Regions from separate parts of the Agrobacterium sp. DSM 25558 genome, predicted to be linked through region 1. Evidence: riboswitches for the same ligand, from Rfam matches in the RefSeq annotation. Region 1 holds a riboswitch; the other holds the start of a gene.
What was found. A riboswitch is a leader RNA that binds a small molecule or an ion and turns the genes downstream of it on or off. The one in region 1 is predicted to bind cobalamin.
Positions count from the first base shown of each region.

Region 1 (7,825 bases):
GACGCATCCACGCGCCGAAAGCGACCAAGGCGTGTCGTGGCGGTAAAGCTGGGTCATGATAATCCACGCGCCGATCTTCGTTGCGACCGCGATCAGGTGCCAGTGCGACGGTCACCGCGCCGAAACGCGCGGCGCGGAAACGGAATGCTCCATCCTCAATGGCATCGTCGTCAGCGTAATGCCCCCAGGTACTCTCCAATGCCTGATTGGCAGAAGGCGAAAGGGAAGCACAGAATGCCGAATATTCGGCAACACCGAAACCAACGGTTTCGTTCTCGATGCGGTCGAGCAACCCACGCGCCGTCTCGGGAATGTCGTCTACCGCATATCCGGCATCGCGCAGATCATGTAGCATTTCCAGTACGCTTTGCGGTACATCCAGACCCACCGCATAACCGGTTCGGCCGGGTGCCGCGCCCGGATAATCCGGCATGAGAATGACAAGGCGTCGTTGAGATGGTGCCGCAGTCTTCAGCCGAAGAAAGGCCGCCACGCGGTCTGCAACCTGCTCGACGCGGTCGGGTTCCGGAATATTGACCAGACCCTGCCCTCCATTCGGATCAGGCTGCTTGAACGAAATGACCCCAGCCAGCAGTCTGCCATCCAGCTCCGGCAGCACCACATGCATGGCAAGATCAGAGGGATTGATCCCGCGCACGTTTTCCGTCCAACCATCACGCCGGGTCGTGGCCATGATGACTTGAAACGTTGCCACATCCAGCCGTTCGAACAGGGTTTTACCGCTCTCATCCGTCTGGCTGGCAAAGGCGGTTGCCGCAATGATCGCCGCCGGTTTCAAATGCGCAAGTGTCTCTTCCAGAAACCGGATCGCGTCCTGATCCTTCAAGCCGCTAACGAAAATCGGCAGCGGTGCGAAGCCTTTCGCGCGCAAAGCACCAAACAGCGCATCGATGGGTGCCACATCTGCGGCCAGCAACATGGAACGATAAAACAGGATGGGCAGGATAGGGGCATTTTCTGGAAATTCATGGAGCGCCTGGGCGAGATCGACAGATCCCTCTCCTGGTCGATAGAAACCGGCTTTCGGCAGAGGTTCCGCCACGATATCCGGCCATGCATCGCCACGTGCAACAGCGGTCAGCCCAGCTGCCACACGGATCATATTATCAGGACCGCCTGCGCGGAAAAACGAAAGGATGGTATTGAGTGTTTCAAGATCGACGGTGGAAGCCGCCTCCAGCTTTTCGTCCCGCTCGCTGCATTCACCGGGCAACAACACCAGCTTGATCCCGCGATGACGCGCCATTCTCGATAGCTGGTCCACCCCATAACGCCAGCGCTCAGCGCCGCCGAGAATCCGGATAAGGATCAATTTGGCATGTTCGGCCGTCTTTTCGATCCACAGATCGACCGACATGGGGTGGCGAAGCTCGGAAAGATTGGCGGATACCAGCGAGACAGAACCGTCGCCAGCGTGCGCCCATCCGCGTTCCAACCCAGCAAGATCGCTGGCGGAAAAAGACATCGCCACCACATCCGCCCGTGGCTGGTTGAGATCAACCGGCTCGATCAGGTCATCCAAAGACGAGGATGTGGTGGCAAGGATGTGCATGGATCAGGCTGCCAACATCCGCTCGATTTTTTCGCGGTTGATGCCTTTTTCGCCGATCACCACAAGGCGGCTGCGGCGGACTTCACCGGCAGCCCAGGGACGATCGAAGTAATGGTTGACCCGTGAACCGACGGCCTGCACCTGCAAACGCATCGGCTTGGAAGAGACCTCAACGAAACCCTTGATGCGCAGCACGTTTTCAGAAGCCGCCGTCTCGGAAATGCGTGCAGCCAACGCATCTGCGTCGGTTACCGCATCCAGTTCCACGACAAAGCTGTCGAACTCATCGTGATCGTGGTCTTCTTCCTCGTCGTGATGGGTGTGACGATTATCGATATCCTCTTCCACCGCAAGCCCAAGCCCGATGAGGACAGCAGGATCAATCACCCCATTGGACGCCACGATGATTTTTGCCGCCTTCGGAAGATGTGCATTGATATGCGCCTTAGCGCGCTCGAGACCCTCTGCATCCAGCAGATCGCCCTTGGTCAGAACAATAAGATCGGCGCAGGCAATCTGATCTTCAAAGACTTCCTCGACCGGATCGTCGTGATCCAGCGCTTCATCGTTCTGGCGCTGGGCCGCAAGGGCCTCGAGATCATGCGACACCATGCCTTCGGCAAGGGCTGCACCATCGGCAACAGCCACCACGGCATCCACCGTCACGCGGCTCTTGATAGCGGGCCACTGAAACGCCTGAACCAACGGCTTTGGCAAAGCCAATCCAGATGTCTCGATAAGGATATGCTCTACCCGTGGCTCGCGGCTGAGGATTTGCTCGATGGCTGGCTGGAAGTCATCGGCAACTGTGCAGCAAATGCAGCCATTGGCCAATTCCACGATATTCTCCTCCGGGCAGCTTTCGATGCCGCAGCCTTTGAGAACATCGCCATCGATGCCGACATCGCCGAATTCGTTGACGATGATAGCCAGCCGTTTTCCATCCAGTTTCTCCAGCAGGCCACGTAACAAGGTGGTTTTGCCAGCGCCAAGAAAGCCGGTGATGATGGTGCAGGGAACGCGATCGAGCGTGGTCATGATGTCTCCTCGGTAAAATGCAAAGGGGGAATGCGGGCAACCAAGCCGCGCTTCAAACTGTCAGGCCGTCCGCGCCACGGCATCAGGCCATCCGTGGCCGTTGCCAAAAGGCGTGCACCGACCATCAGGTCGGCGGCATCGTCAGCGGTTAGCGAACCAAACATATAGGACCAGCCGTCCGCACTACGCATCGCCGCACTCAGGCCTCGCTTGCAATTGGCAAGGCAATTGACGCTACGCACCTCGACACCTTCAGTGCGACCAAGCGCGATTGCAGCCTGCGCAAGTGTGGCACCTGGACGGGGCTCCATATTGGGATCGGCTTCATCGCGACAGCTGCGGCACACGAAAACGACGACGCCATGAGACGTTTCACTTTCGGCCTCGGCCGTCATGCCTGGGGATGTCGATGTTATATCCAAGATTAAGCTTTCCGCGCCTGCAAATTCTTTGGGGTGCGGATATCGAAAAACGCCACGCGCCGAGGCACGCTTCGCTGTTCGACAAGACCGACTGACCGGAGCACCCCGCCCGGCAGACGTTTTTCCTGAAGCGGCAGGTCTCCTGGCTCGCAGTATGAAGAACGCCCTTGCACCGCCTTCCCGGACAACATGTCCAGTGGCTTTTGGCGCGGGCTCACCGCTTACAGTTGCGGGGGCAGCCACGGATTGGTCCGCATAACGAATTGAACCGTGTTCCCTCTTAGCTTTTCCCGTTGCCGGAAAAAGACCGTCAGTCCTTAACCCTTATGCCTTGCGGTGCTGGAGTGTCAATGCCGCTCCATGATTGCCGTGAGAACGGATTTGGCTATAGTCGCCGCTTCGAAAAAGCATGCGCCGGAAGGATAAGACGCCATGAACCGCGATATCAGCGACAGCGAGGCCGAACGCCACCGCGCCAAAATGGCCAATCGCAAAGCCGTTCAGGATGCGGAAGTCTCGGAAAAGACCATCGAAAAAGGTCTGCTGATGGTCAATACCGGCCCGGGCAAAGGCAAGTCCACCGCAGCCTTCGGGCTTGCGCTGCGCATGCTGGGCACCAACAGACGCGTCGGCATCGTGCAGTTCATCAAGGGTGCATGGTCCACAGGTGAGCAGCAGGCGCTGGCCCTGTTTGGCGACCGGGTGGAGTGGCGCACCATGGGAGAAGGTTTCACGTGGGACACCCAAGATCTCAAACGCGATGTCGCAGCTGCCACCAAAGCGTGGGAAGAGGCAAAGACCCTGATGGCCGATGAGACTATCAGTTTGGTGGTGCTCGATGAGCTCAATATCGCGTTGCGTTACGATTACCTGCCGCTGGATGAAGTGGTGGCAGCGTTGCAAAACCGCCGTCCGGATCTGCATGTCATGGTCACTGGTCGTAACGCAAAGCCGCCACTGATCGATGCCGCCGACATGGTGACGGAAATGACGCTGGTGAAGCACCACTTCAAGGCGGGTGTCAAAGCCCAGTCCGGCATCGAGTTCTGATCGATGACAGCGCGCGTTTTGATGTTTCAGGGCACCGGCTCTGACGTCGGCAAGTCACTGATGGTGGCGGGGCTTGCCCGTGCCTTCACCCGCCGTGGCCTTTCCGTCATGCCGTTCAAGCCGCAAAACATGTCCAACAATGCCGCCGTCACCGCAGATGGTGGTGAAATCGGCAGGGCGCAGGCTTTGCAGGCGCGGGCGGCGGGTGTCGCCCTTTCCGTACATATGAACCCGGTGCTACTGAAGCCGCAAAGCGAAACCGGCGCGCAGGTGGTGGTGCAGGGCAAGGTGATCGGCAACGCCAAGGCGGCGGATTATCAGCATATGAAAGCGGGCCTGATGCCGCGTGTCCTGGAAAGTTTCGAACATCTGAAGGCCCAAGCCAACCTCGTTCTGGTGGAGGGTGCAGGCAGCGCATCGGAAGTCAATCTTCGCGCCAACGATATTGCCAATATGGGCTTTGCCCGAGCCGCGGATGCACCTGTCATCCTCATCGGCGATATCGATCGCGGTGGCGTCATCGCCAGCCTTGTTGGCACGAAAACGGTTCTAGATGCGGCAGACGCAGCGATGATCGAGGGCTTCATTGTCAATCGCTTCAGAGGTGATCCAACCCTGTTCGATGACGGCATGCGCATCATCCAGGACAAAACCGGCTGGAGCCCGATTGGTCTTCTGCCCCATTTTGCCGACGCCAGCCGCTTGCCCGCCGAAGATGCATTGGGTTTAACGGCACAAGGACAGCGCAAACCGGGCGCAAAAATCCGCATCGCAGTTCCCATCCTGCCGCATATCTCAAACTTCGATGACCTCGACCCGCTGGAGGCTGAGCCCCATGTCGAACTGATTCGCGTGCGGCCGGGTGATGTCATTCCAGCAGATTGCGCACTGGTGCTTCTATGCGGCTCGAAATCCACAATCGCTGACCTGACCACGCTGAAAAATTCAGGTTTCGATGTGGATATCAAAGCTCATCTACGCCGAGGCAGCTATGTGCTCGGCCTTTGTGGCGGCTACCAGATGCTAGGCAACACCGTTGCTGATCCAGACGGCATCGAAGGTGCAAATCTCACGATCGATGGGCTGGGATTGTTGAATGTCGACACCGTCCTGACCGGCGATAAACGGCTCATCTCCGTCACCGGCCAGAGCTTCGATGGAATATCCTTCTCCGGCTATGAAATGCATGTCGGTGTAACCGACGGACCAGATGTCACCCGCCCGTTCTCCACCATCGGCAACCACACCGAAGGCGCGATTTCAGTGGATGGTCGCGTTTATGGCACTTATATCCACGGCCTGTTCGCCGACGATAATCAGCGTAGCGCCTGGCTGAAGCGCCTGGGCAGCGAAAGCTCGACGCTCAATTACGAAGAACAGGTGGATGCCGTACTGGACAGGCTGGCTGACCATATGGAGCGCCATCTCAATCTGGATGCCCTATGGGCTATAGCGCGATGACAGCGGCGATTACGCCGAAGAAACAAATCAACATCGCATCTGCAACACGGGTCAGTTTCAAGGCCTGACGAATATCGGCAGCGGTCAAATCCCGTCGCCCGCCTTCACCCATAAACCGCGCCTCGATCATCTGCCCGCCATAGGAGCGGGGACCGGCGAGCGCAAATCCAAGTGCTCCGGCAAGCGCTGCCTCCGGCCATCCGGCATTGGGCGAGCGATGATGCCGCGCATCGCGAAAAATGGCGTTCACGCCCTCGCGTGGCGACGCACCTTTTACAAAAAAAGCGGACAGAACGAAAAGTAAGCCAGTAAGTCGCGAAGCGGGAAGGTTGACGAGATCATCCAGCCGCGCAGAGGCCCAGCCGAATGCCTCGTGACGGGCGGAGCGATGACCGATCATGCTGTCTGCCGTGTTGATGGCCTTGTAACCCGCACCACCGGGCAATCCCAGAAGCCCGAGCCATAGGGAAGGCGCGACGATGCCATCGGAAAAATTTTCTGCCAGACTTTCTATTGCCGCCCGGCACACGGCGGCTTCATCCAGCTTTTCCGGATCACGCCCCACGATCATCGACACCGCCTTGCGGCCACCTTCGATGCCGTCACGCTCTAGAGCAAGGGCCACGGCCGCAACATGCTGCTCCAGGCTTTTCTGCGCAGGTAGCGATGCGCCGAGCACCGCCACGATCAACAGACCAAGAGGTAGCCATAGAAGTGTTGATTGCAACACCCAGGCAATCAGCACCGTCGAAGCCAGAAAAATGATCAGTGCGGCCACACCCATGCCCTTGCGACGCGAAAATGAATCACTCTCCCGGTTCCATTTTTTATCGAGGAGGGCGATAAGCGAACCGATCCATGTCACGGGATGGCCGATGCGCTTGAACAGCCAGTCGGGATAGCCGACAAGGCGTTCGATCAGCAGGGACAGGAAAGCGAGAGCGAAGAACATGGGCGAGAGGGTACCAGAAAAAGCGCAACCGGCGATCCGCCATGGGGGCAACCTAGGCTACGCGCGCCAGCTTTATCCACAGGCACCCGAACCATGGATCGACCTTTCCACCGGGATCAATCCGCACTCCTACCCGCATTCGCCCATTCCCGCCAGCGTCTTTGCCCGCCTGCCAGAACCGGATGCCGTAGAAAAACTGAGAGATGTAGCCGCAACGGCGTTCGGCGCGCCCTGCGCAACGCACGTCGTGGCTGCTCCCGGCACGCAAATGCTGATGCCGTTGCTGGCGCAATTGTCCGTCCAGAGGGGCGCTAAAACGTGCGGTGTGCTGTCTCCCGCCTATGCCGAACACGCCCGCACCGCCCGCATGGCCGGGCTTTCTGTCACCGAAGTCTCTGATATCAAGGACCTCTTTGCTTTCGATTACGTCGTTGTCATCAACCCAAACAATCCAGATGGGCGGGTGATAGAGCGTGCATCCTTGCTGGCACTGGCCGAGGCCATGCGCAAAAGAGACGGATTGCTCGTGGTCGATGAAGCCTTCATCGAAACCGGCTGCGCCGAAAGCATTGCAGACGCGGCGACCTCAAGCAGCCTCGTCGTCTTGCGCTCCTTCGGCAAATTTTACGGCATGGCAGGCGTCCGCCTTGGCTTCGCCATCGTCCACCCCGATATCGCCGCAGACCTCGAAGCACGACTGGGACCGTGGGCCGTGTCCGGCCCGGCTTTGCACATTGCGACGGAAGCGCTGGCGGACACGCCGTGGCGCGAAATAATGAGACTCCGGCTAAAGGATGAATCGGCGAGGCTGAACGAGATGCTGAGAAAAACCGGTTTGACGATCGCCGGGGGTATATCGCTCTTTACGCTTGTTCGCGATGAGCGGGTACCGCACCTGTTTGTCCACCTGATGCAACACGGCATTCTGACGCGCATCTTTGATGAGAGACTCGCAGATATGCGTTTTGGACGTCCCGGAGAAGAGGCCGGGTGGGCGAGACTGGAAGCGGCGTTGGCTGCGTTCTAAAGCAACGCGATCATCCCAATTCGACGCCATCTTCGGGCTTGACCCGAGGATAACGGTAGAGGGGGCGGCGAACCCGTTACGTCTTATCCCCTGAACAAATAAGCCTCAATCGTTTCAGGCTTCATCTCAATCGAAAAACCTGCCATTTTCGGCGGCATGTAGGCAGCATCCTTGATGTCGCAGGGCTCGATGAAATGCTCGTGCAGATGGTCGACATATTCGATCACCCGACCTTCCTTTGTGCCTGAGACGACGAGATAATCGATCATCGACAGATGCTGCACATATTCGCAAAGCCCGAC
Region 1 is NZ_FMUD01000011.1:53,347-61,171, forward strand. Features, by position in the region: gene cobN (cobaltochelatase subunit CobN) at 1-1,573, opposite strand, end outside; gene cobW (cobalamin biosynthesis protein CobW) at 1,577-2,614, opposite strand; gene DSM25558_RS11655 (DUF1636 family protein) at 2,608-3,006, opposite strand; cobalamin riboswitch at 3,148-3,360, opposite strand; gene cobO (cob(I)yrinic acid a,c-diamide adenosyltransferase) at 3,466-4,083, shown strand; gene DSM25558_RS11665 (cobyric acid synthase) at 4,087-5,544, shown strand; gene cbiB (adenosylcobinamide-phosphate synthase CbiB) at 5,531-6,496, opposite strand; gene cobD (threonine-phosphate decarboxylase CobD) at 6,495-7,523, shown strand; gene DSM25558_RS11680 (L-fuconate dehydratase) at 7,607-7,825, opposite strand, start outside.

Region 2 (7,825 bases), on a different contig from region 1:
GCTTTGGATCTCAGCTCGTGATGCTGGGCGGAAGCTTTTATTATGCATTGGCGGGCATCGCATTTGTGATCACTGCCGTTCTTCTGTTTAAGAGAAACAAAGCGGCACTACACTTTTATGCCGCTTTCGTGGTCGCGACATTGTTGTGGGCCCTGTGGGAAGTCGGCTTCGACTGGTGGCAACTCGGCCCTCGTGGCGGTTTCATCATCCTGATTGGCATGTGGCTTTTGATGCCATGGATCAGAAAGCCGCTCGGCTTTACCAGCCCGACAGGCACGTCTTACGGTGCGAATGCGGTTCCGTTGCTGACGGCAGTGCTGGTTTCCGTGGGTGCGGCAGCGTTTGCCATGACGCAGGATCCGCATGATATGGAAGGCAATCTTCCCAGCGAGATCGTCACGGCGGCTCCATCCTATGGAAACGACGTTCCTGATGGTGACTGGCATCAATATGGCCGGACATCCTACGGTCAACGCTATTCGCCGCTGACGCAGATCAACGCGACGAATGTCGGCGGATTGAAAGAAGCGTGGCGCTATCAAACGGGCGACGTCAAGTTGCCCGATGACGTGGGCGAGACGACCTATCAGGTGACTCCCTTAAAAGTCGACAATTCGCTTTACCTCTGCACACCACACAATTGGGCCATCGCAGTGGATGCTGCGACCGGCAAGGAAAAGTGGAAATACGATCCTAACGCCGGAATGAACCCGGACCGCCAGCACCAGACCTGCCGCGGCGTGACATATTATGCCGATCCGGCCGCTGAAAGCGGTTCCTTCTGTGCAGCCCGCGTTTATCTGCCGACCTCGGATGCCCGTCTCATCGCACTCGACGCTGCGACCGGTCAGGTCTGCACGACATTTGCCGATAAGGGCACTCTTCGCCTGACGACCGGCATGGAGCACAATCCGGCTGGTTATTACTACTCAACATCCCCGCCCGCCATTGCGGGCAACAAGATCATCATCGGCGGTGCCGTCAACGATAACTACTCGACGCAGGAACAGTCCGGCGTCATCCGTGCGTTTGATGTTGCCACTGGTGCTTTGATCTGGAATTGGGATTCGGGAAACCCTACCCAGACCCAACCGCTTCAATCGGGTCAGACCTATACGACCAACTCTCCCAACAGCTGGTCGGTATTCAGCGTCGATGAAGCGCTTGGGCTTGTCTACATTCCTTTGGGAAATCAGGTTCCGGACCAACTCGGTATGGGTCGGAGCGAGAATGTCGAGAAATATTCATCGTCCATCGTCGCACTGGATGTAAACACTGGGCAGGACAAGTGGGTACGCCAGTTCGTGCATCACGACCTCTGGGACATGGATGTTCCGGCGCAGCCTGTGTTGCTCGACATTACCAAGAAGGACGGTCAGACGGTTCCGGCACTGGTTGGGCCAACCAAGCAGGGTGATATCTACGTTCTGGACCGTCGCAGTGGCGAGCCGATCCTGGCCGTCACGGAAGAAAAGGCTCCCGGTGGCGCGATCCCGGAAGATTTCAGCGCGCCGACGCAGCCGACATCCGCTTTGTCGTTCAAGCCTGATCCGCTGGTTGAAAAGAACATGTGGGGCGTCTCCATGTTCGACCAGCTGGCCTGCCGCATCAAGTTCCATCAGCTAAATTATGAGGGCCGCTACACGCCGCCGTCGCTGAATGGGTCTCTGATTTATCCCGGCAATTTCGGCACATTCAACTGGGGCAGCGTGGCTGTTGATCCAGAGCGCCAGGTCATGTTCGGCATGCCGACCTATCTGGCCTTCACGTCGCAGCTCGTTCCGCGCTCTCAGATTCCGCCACGCGGTCAGGATGAAAAGGGCAGCGAGCAAGGCCTGAACCGGAATGATGGTGCGCCCTATGGTGTCTTTATGGGGCCATTCTTGGGGCCATTGGGTGTTCCTTGCCAGGCTCCGCCATGGGGCTATGTCGCAGGTGCTGATCTGCGCACCGGTGATGTCGCCTACAAACACAAGAACGGCACCGTCTATGACATGACGCCGCTGCCGCTGCCGTTCAAAGTGGGTGTTCCCGGTATCGGCGGACCGATGATCACCAAGGGTGGCGTTGCGTTCCTGGGGGCTGCGGTCGATAATTATCTGCGCGCCTATGACCTGACATCCGGAAAACAGCTTTGGGAAGCACGTCTTCCTGCTGGCGGTCAGGCAACGCCGATGACCTATGCCATGGACAATGGCAAACAATATGTGGTGATGGTTGCGGGCGGACATGGTTCGGTCGGCACCAAGCCTGGTGATTACGTCATCGCCTACACGCTGCCTTAAAAATCTATCGAAAAGTCGATTTCGGAATGGCCGGGGAAAAACTTCCCGGCCATTTTTCGTTGTGACTGCCAGCGACGCCAATTTAGAGCTTGCGATAAAATGTAATAACATTACAAAAGCAATGCTTGACGACTCGTTTCCAATACGTCTATCTGGTTGTGACGGTTTCGAGCGAGTGATCGCAAGGAATAATAGGGAATGCGGTGCGAGCCTTCGGGTTTAATGCCGCAGCTGCCCCCGCAACTGTAAACGGATTGTCCAACCCTTTGGCGCTTTTACAAGCGTCATGCCACTGCGAATCGATATTGCGGGAAGGTGGGTGAAGACGCAAATCCGTGAGCCAGGAGACCTGCCGTCATAAGTTCATTCCAATTCACGGGCGGGGATGCCCGGAGCAGGAGACGTCGTGATTGCATCTTGCGCACCTCAGCGCCTTATTCCATCTGCCATGTCCCGGTTTCAGATCGTCCCAGTGCTGCGTGTTGCGGACTGAAGGTCTAAACATGTTCATACAAGGCTGCCTTTGTGCCGCCCATGACGATCGGGGACTATCGAAACAATGACATTCCATTTCAAAAAGACGATGTGTGCTGCGGCTTTTGTTGTCGCGACAATGGGCGCATCGATGCTTTCAGCGCAAGCGGCTGAAACAACCTATCCTCTGACGATCAAGAATTGTGGTCGGGACGTAACCTATCCGCATGCGCCGCAGCGCACCGCATCGCTTGGCCAGAGCACCACGGAAATTTTGTATCTGCTTGGTCTCGCCGACAAGGTTGTTGGCACCGCCGTATGGATTGGCCCCGTCATCAAGGGATATGAAGACGCCAATGCCAAGGTCAAGCGCCTTGCCGATAACGACCCCAGTTTCGAAAGTGTTCTGGCCACCAAGCCTGATCTCGTCACGGCGCAGTTTCAGTGGCATGTCGGCCCCGAAGGCATCGTTGCCAAGCCGGAGCAGTTCGAAGAGCTGAACATCCCCGTTTACACCTCGCCCGCCGATTGCACCGGCAAGGACAATACCGGTGGTGGCGATGGCGTGCGTCATTCCGTGTTCACGATGGATCTGATCTATCAGGAAATCACTGAACTCGCGCAAATATTCAACGTTCAGGACAAGGGTGAAAAGCTGGTTGCCGATCTCAAAACCCGTGAGGACGTGGCGCGCAAGAAGATCGCGTCTGCGGATGGAAAGCTGTCTGCCGTCTTCTGGTTCTCCAGTGCAGAGCTTGATATCGATCCCTATGTTGCTGGCAAGAACGGCGCACCCGGCTACATCATGTCGGCGCTCGGCATCAAGAATGTCATCGACAGCGACGAGGAATGGCCAACGGTCGGTTGGGAAACCATCGCCAAGTCCGAACCGACTTTGATTGTGGCGGGTAAGATGGATCGTCGGCGCTTTCCGGCAGACGACGTTGTCGTCAAGGAAAAGTTCCTCAAGGAAGACCCGGTCACAAGCCTCATGCCTGCTGTTAAACAGGGCCACGTCGTTGCCATGGATGCGCAGGCCATGAACCCGACGATCCGCACCATCGAAGGCATTGAAGTTCTGGCCGACGCCGTCGTCCAGCTCGGGCTTTCCAAGTAGCCATGCGTGCTTGTTTCATTTTCACCCGTGCCGCTTTGCTGGCGGCCGGGTGTCTGGCCCTGGCGCTCTGGTTTGGAGCGGCAATCGGCGAGACATCCATTCCCATGGATGTCGTCGCCAAGACGGTGGCAAACCGTGTGTTCCATGCGGGTTATCCGCTGGATGCCATCGATGAAGGCATCATCTGGAATTACCGCCTCAGCCGGGCGGTGGTCGCTGCCTGTTGCGGTGCCGCACTGGCGTTGTCAGGCGTCGTCCTTCAGGCGCTGCTGCGCAATCCATTGGCTGATCCTTACATTCTCGGCATTTCGGCGGGTGCATCCACCGGGGCGGTTAGTGTTGCGATTCTGGGGTTCGGTGCCGGCATGCTGACCATGCCACTCGGTGCATTTCTGGGTGCGCTTGTGGCATTTGCCTTGGTCAGTCTGCTTGCCCTGCGCGCAGGTCGCGGAAACAGTGCGATCATTCTGGCTGGCGTCGCGGGCTCACAGTTGTTCAATGCGGTCACGTCTTTCATCGTCACCAAGGCGGCCAATGCAGAGCAGGCGCGTGGCATCATGTTCTGGCTGCTCGGCAATTTGTCAGGAGTGCGCTGGCCGGATGTGTGGCTGGCTCTGCCGGTTACCATCATCGGCTTTGCTGTCTGTCTCTGGCATGCGCGCGCACTGGATGCGTTCACGTTCGGCGCGCAATCAGCCGGGTCTCTCGGCGTACCGGTGCGTCGCGTTTACGTCGTCCTCACTGGCGTATCCGCGCTGATGACCGGTATCATGGTCAGCATCGTCGGCTCGATCGGCTTTATCGGCCTCGTCATTCCCCATGCGGCGCGCATGATCGTGGGCATCCGCCATGGTCGTTTGCTGCCCGTCGCTGCGCTGACGGGTGCAATGTTCATGATCGCTGCCGACATCCTGTCGCGCACCATTATCGCCGGGCAGGTTCTGCCCATTGGCGTCATTACCGCCTTGTTCGGCGCACCCGCCTTTGCGCTCATTCTTAGCCAGCGCAGGAGGGCGATATGATACTTGTCGCTAAAGATCTGTGCTGGTCTGCCGGTGGCGTCGACATCGTCAAGAATGTCAGCCTCGAAATCAAGCCGGGCGAGTTTCTCGGTATTGTCGGGCCGAATGGTTCCGGCAAGACAAGCCTTATGTCCCTTCTGTGCGGTCTCAGAAAAGTGGGCTCGGGCGAAGTCAGTCTCGATGGCAAGGCAATGCAGAGCCTGAACAGGCGCGACGTCGCGCGACATATTGCATTCGTGGAACAACAGGCGGAAACGCAGGAGCGGAGCAACGCGCGTCAGGCTGTGGAACTTGGCCGCACTCCGCATCTTGGGGCCTTGTCGCCATGGTCGGCGCAGGACGATGCCATCGTGGATCAGGCGCTGCGGGATGTTGATGCCGATCATCTCGCCAAGCGCATGTGGCATACGCTGTCGGGCGGGGAGCGGCAGCGCCTGCATATCGCCCGGGCGCTTGCGCAAAAGCCTGACATTCTGCTTCTGGACGAGCCGACGAACCATCTCGATATCGGCCACCAGATCGCGCTTCTGCACCTTGTGCGCAAACAGCGACTGACTGTTGCCGCTGCCCTTCACGATCTCAACCACGCGGCCATGTTCTGCGACCGTGTCGCCGTCATGAAAGGCGGCAAACTCGTTGCCCTTGGCAAGCCATCCACCGTGTTCACCGTCGATCTGATCGGTGATGTCTTCGGTGTCGAGGTGGATGTGGAGCAGGAGGATGGCGACATCTGCCACATCCGCTATCGGCCGCCACGTGATGAGACCTTATCAACATACAGGACGACAAAATGAGCTTTGTTCGAACGCTTTCCGCCGCCGTGTTTCTCACCTGCCTCGCCATCTCTCCGGCGCTTGCGGAAACATTCGAGGTGAAGATGCTCAATCAGGGCGAAAAAGGCTCGATGGTGTTCGAGCCGGATTTTCTGGCATTGAAGCCGGGTGACACGGTCAAATTCATCGCCACCAACAAGAGCCACAATGCCGCGACCATCGATGGTATGGTGCCGGAGGGGGCGACCGGCTTCAAAGGCAAGATCAATGAAGAAATCGAGGTCTCGTTTGATCATCCCGGCTTTTATGGCATCAAATGCTCGCCGCATTACGGTATGGGCATGGTGATGCTGATTAAGGTCGGCGAAGCGATGCTCCCGGAAAGCTACAAATCGGTCAATCATCCCGCCCGCGCAAAACCGCGTTTCGATGCGCTGATTGCCGCGGCCGAGGGCAAGCCCTGATCCTCGGATTTGGCCTTAATGAGTTGGCGCATCCGTTTTCGGTTGCGCTTCTCTTGAATTGAGCAGGCGGCCTCCCACATCTGGATCAACCCGCTGGTCCGGGCCCCTCTGGTGAAAGTCTCGGCGCTTTCACGATGTCGGACCTTTCCGACATCTTCGCCGAGTTTTTTAGAGGTCACCGCATGATTTCCGATATTGCCGCGTGGTTCATCACGCTTTTTGTCCTGAACCCCATTCAGGCCGAGGTGCAGGACCGCCTTCAGGGTGCCAATGCGTCCACCCAATCCATCCAGCAGTCCCAGCAATGTATTTCAGCGCAGGGGCCAAAGCTGCTTCAGCGTGCTGGCGAAGACCCGTCATGGGCAATCGCGACTGCGGCGGGCTATACGCTCGGCTGGACTTCACCCGTGCAATTGCTGGATACGAGTGATCCGAATTGTGCCGAACTCACCCGTCTGTTGCAGGCCGGTGAGGGCGAAGAGGCCAATAGCTAAGTTCTATCGGAAATCCGGCAGCCTGAGAGATCAGGCCTTGCCGGATTGCCAGTTGCGATACCATTCCACGAAGGCGGCAACGCCGGTTTCGATAGTGATATCAGGTGCATAGCCGGTCAGTGCTCGCAGCAAATCCGGCGAGGCGAAGGTGCGCGGCACATCGCCCTGCTGCATCGGCAGCATATTGCGGATGGCCTTCTGGCCAAGAACGTCTTCCACCGTTTCCACAAAGCGCATCAGCTCCACCGGCTGGCCACCGCCGATATTGACGACGCGGAACGGCGCGTGTTTCGACAGAGTGTCGGTCACGCCCTCTTCGGTCACACGGTTGTCTTCCGATGGCGCAATGTGGCTGAGCCGCACGATGCCTTCGACCAGATCATCGATATAGGTGAAGTCACGGCTCATCTTGCCTTCGCCGTAGATGTCGATGGGCTGGCCCTTCAAGATCGCATCCACGAATTTGAACAGCGCCATATCAGGGCGTCCCCACGGGCCATACACCGTGAAGAAACGGAAGGCCGTTGTCGGCACCTTGTGGAGATGCGCATAGCTATGCGCCATCAGCTCCATGGACTTCTTGGTCGCCGCATAGATCGTCATCGGCTCGTCGGCCTTGTCGCTCTCCGCGAAAGGCACTTTTTCATTGGAGCCGTAGATGGACGAGGTTGAGGCGAGCAGCAGGTGCTTGGGTTGAAGGTTCTTTGCCAGTTCCAGGATGTTCCACGAGCCGATCAGGTTCGAGTTCACGTAGTCCTTCGGGCAATCGATGCTATAGCGGACACCCGCCTGAGCTGCGAGATGGATGATCACTTCCGGCTCGGCAAGGTCTGCGGCGCGGTTCAGCGCATCGGCATCTTCCAGCATTCCGATCTGGGCTTTGAAACCGTTGGATCGGGCTAGAATGGCGTGGCGTTTTTCTTTGAGCGCAATATCGTAATATTGCGTCATTCCGTCGAAACCGACGACGAAATGACCATCATCCAGCAGTCTTTTTGCCAGATGAAAGCCGATGAAACCTGCTGTGCCGGTGATCAGATATCGCATGTTTTCGCCTAGCTTATAATGAGCGGCCAATGCCGGCATAGGTAAAGCCGTGGGCCGTGACTTCGTCCGGACGATAGATATTGCGTAAGTCCACCAGCACGGGTGACGCCATGATCGATTTCAGCCGGTCGAGGTCGAGCGCGCGGAAC
Region 2 is NZ_FMUD01000019.1:75,086-82,910, reverse strand. Features, by position in the region: gene DSM25558_RS16835 (glucose/quinate/shikimate family membrane-bound PQQ-dependent dehydrogenase) at 1-2,285, shown strand, start outside; cobalamin riboswitch at 2,431-2,657, shown strand; gene DSM25558_RS16830 (ABC transporter substrate-binding protein) at 2,845-3,876, shown strand; gene DSM25558_RS16825 (FecCD family ABC transporter permease) at 3,879-4,898, shown strand; gene DSM25558_RS16820 (ABC transporter ATP-binding protein) at 4,895-5,692, shown strand; gene DSM25558_RS16815 (pseudoazurin) at 5,689-6,135, shown strand; gene DSM25558_RS16810 (hypothetical protein) at 6,270-6,629, shown strand; gene DSM25558_RS16805 (NAD-dependent epimerase) at 6,660-7,676, opposite strand; gene DSM25558_RS16800 (UDP-glucose dehydrogenase family protein) at 7,690-7,825, opposite strand, start outside.
Region 2: linked by a shared signal. The riboswitch ahead of DSM25558_RS16830 (ABC transporter substrate-binding protein) and the one ahead of DSM25558_RS11655 (DUF1636 family protein) in region 1 are both predicted to bind cobalamin.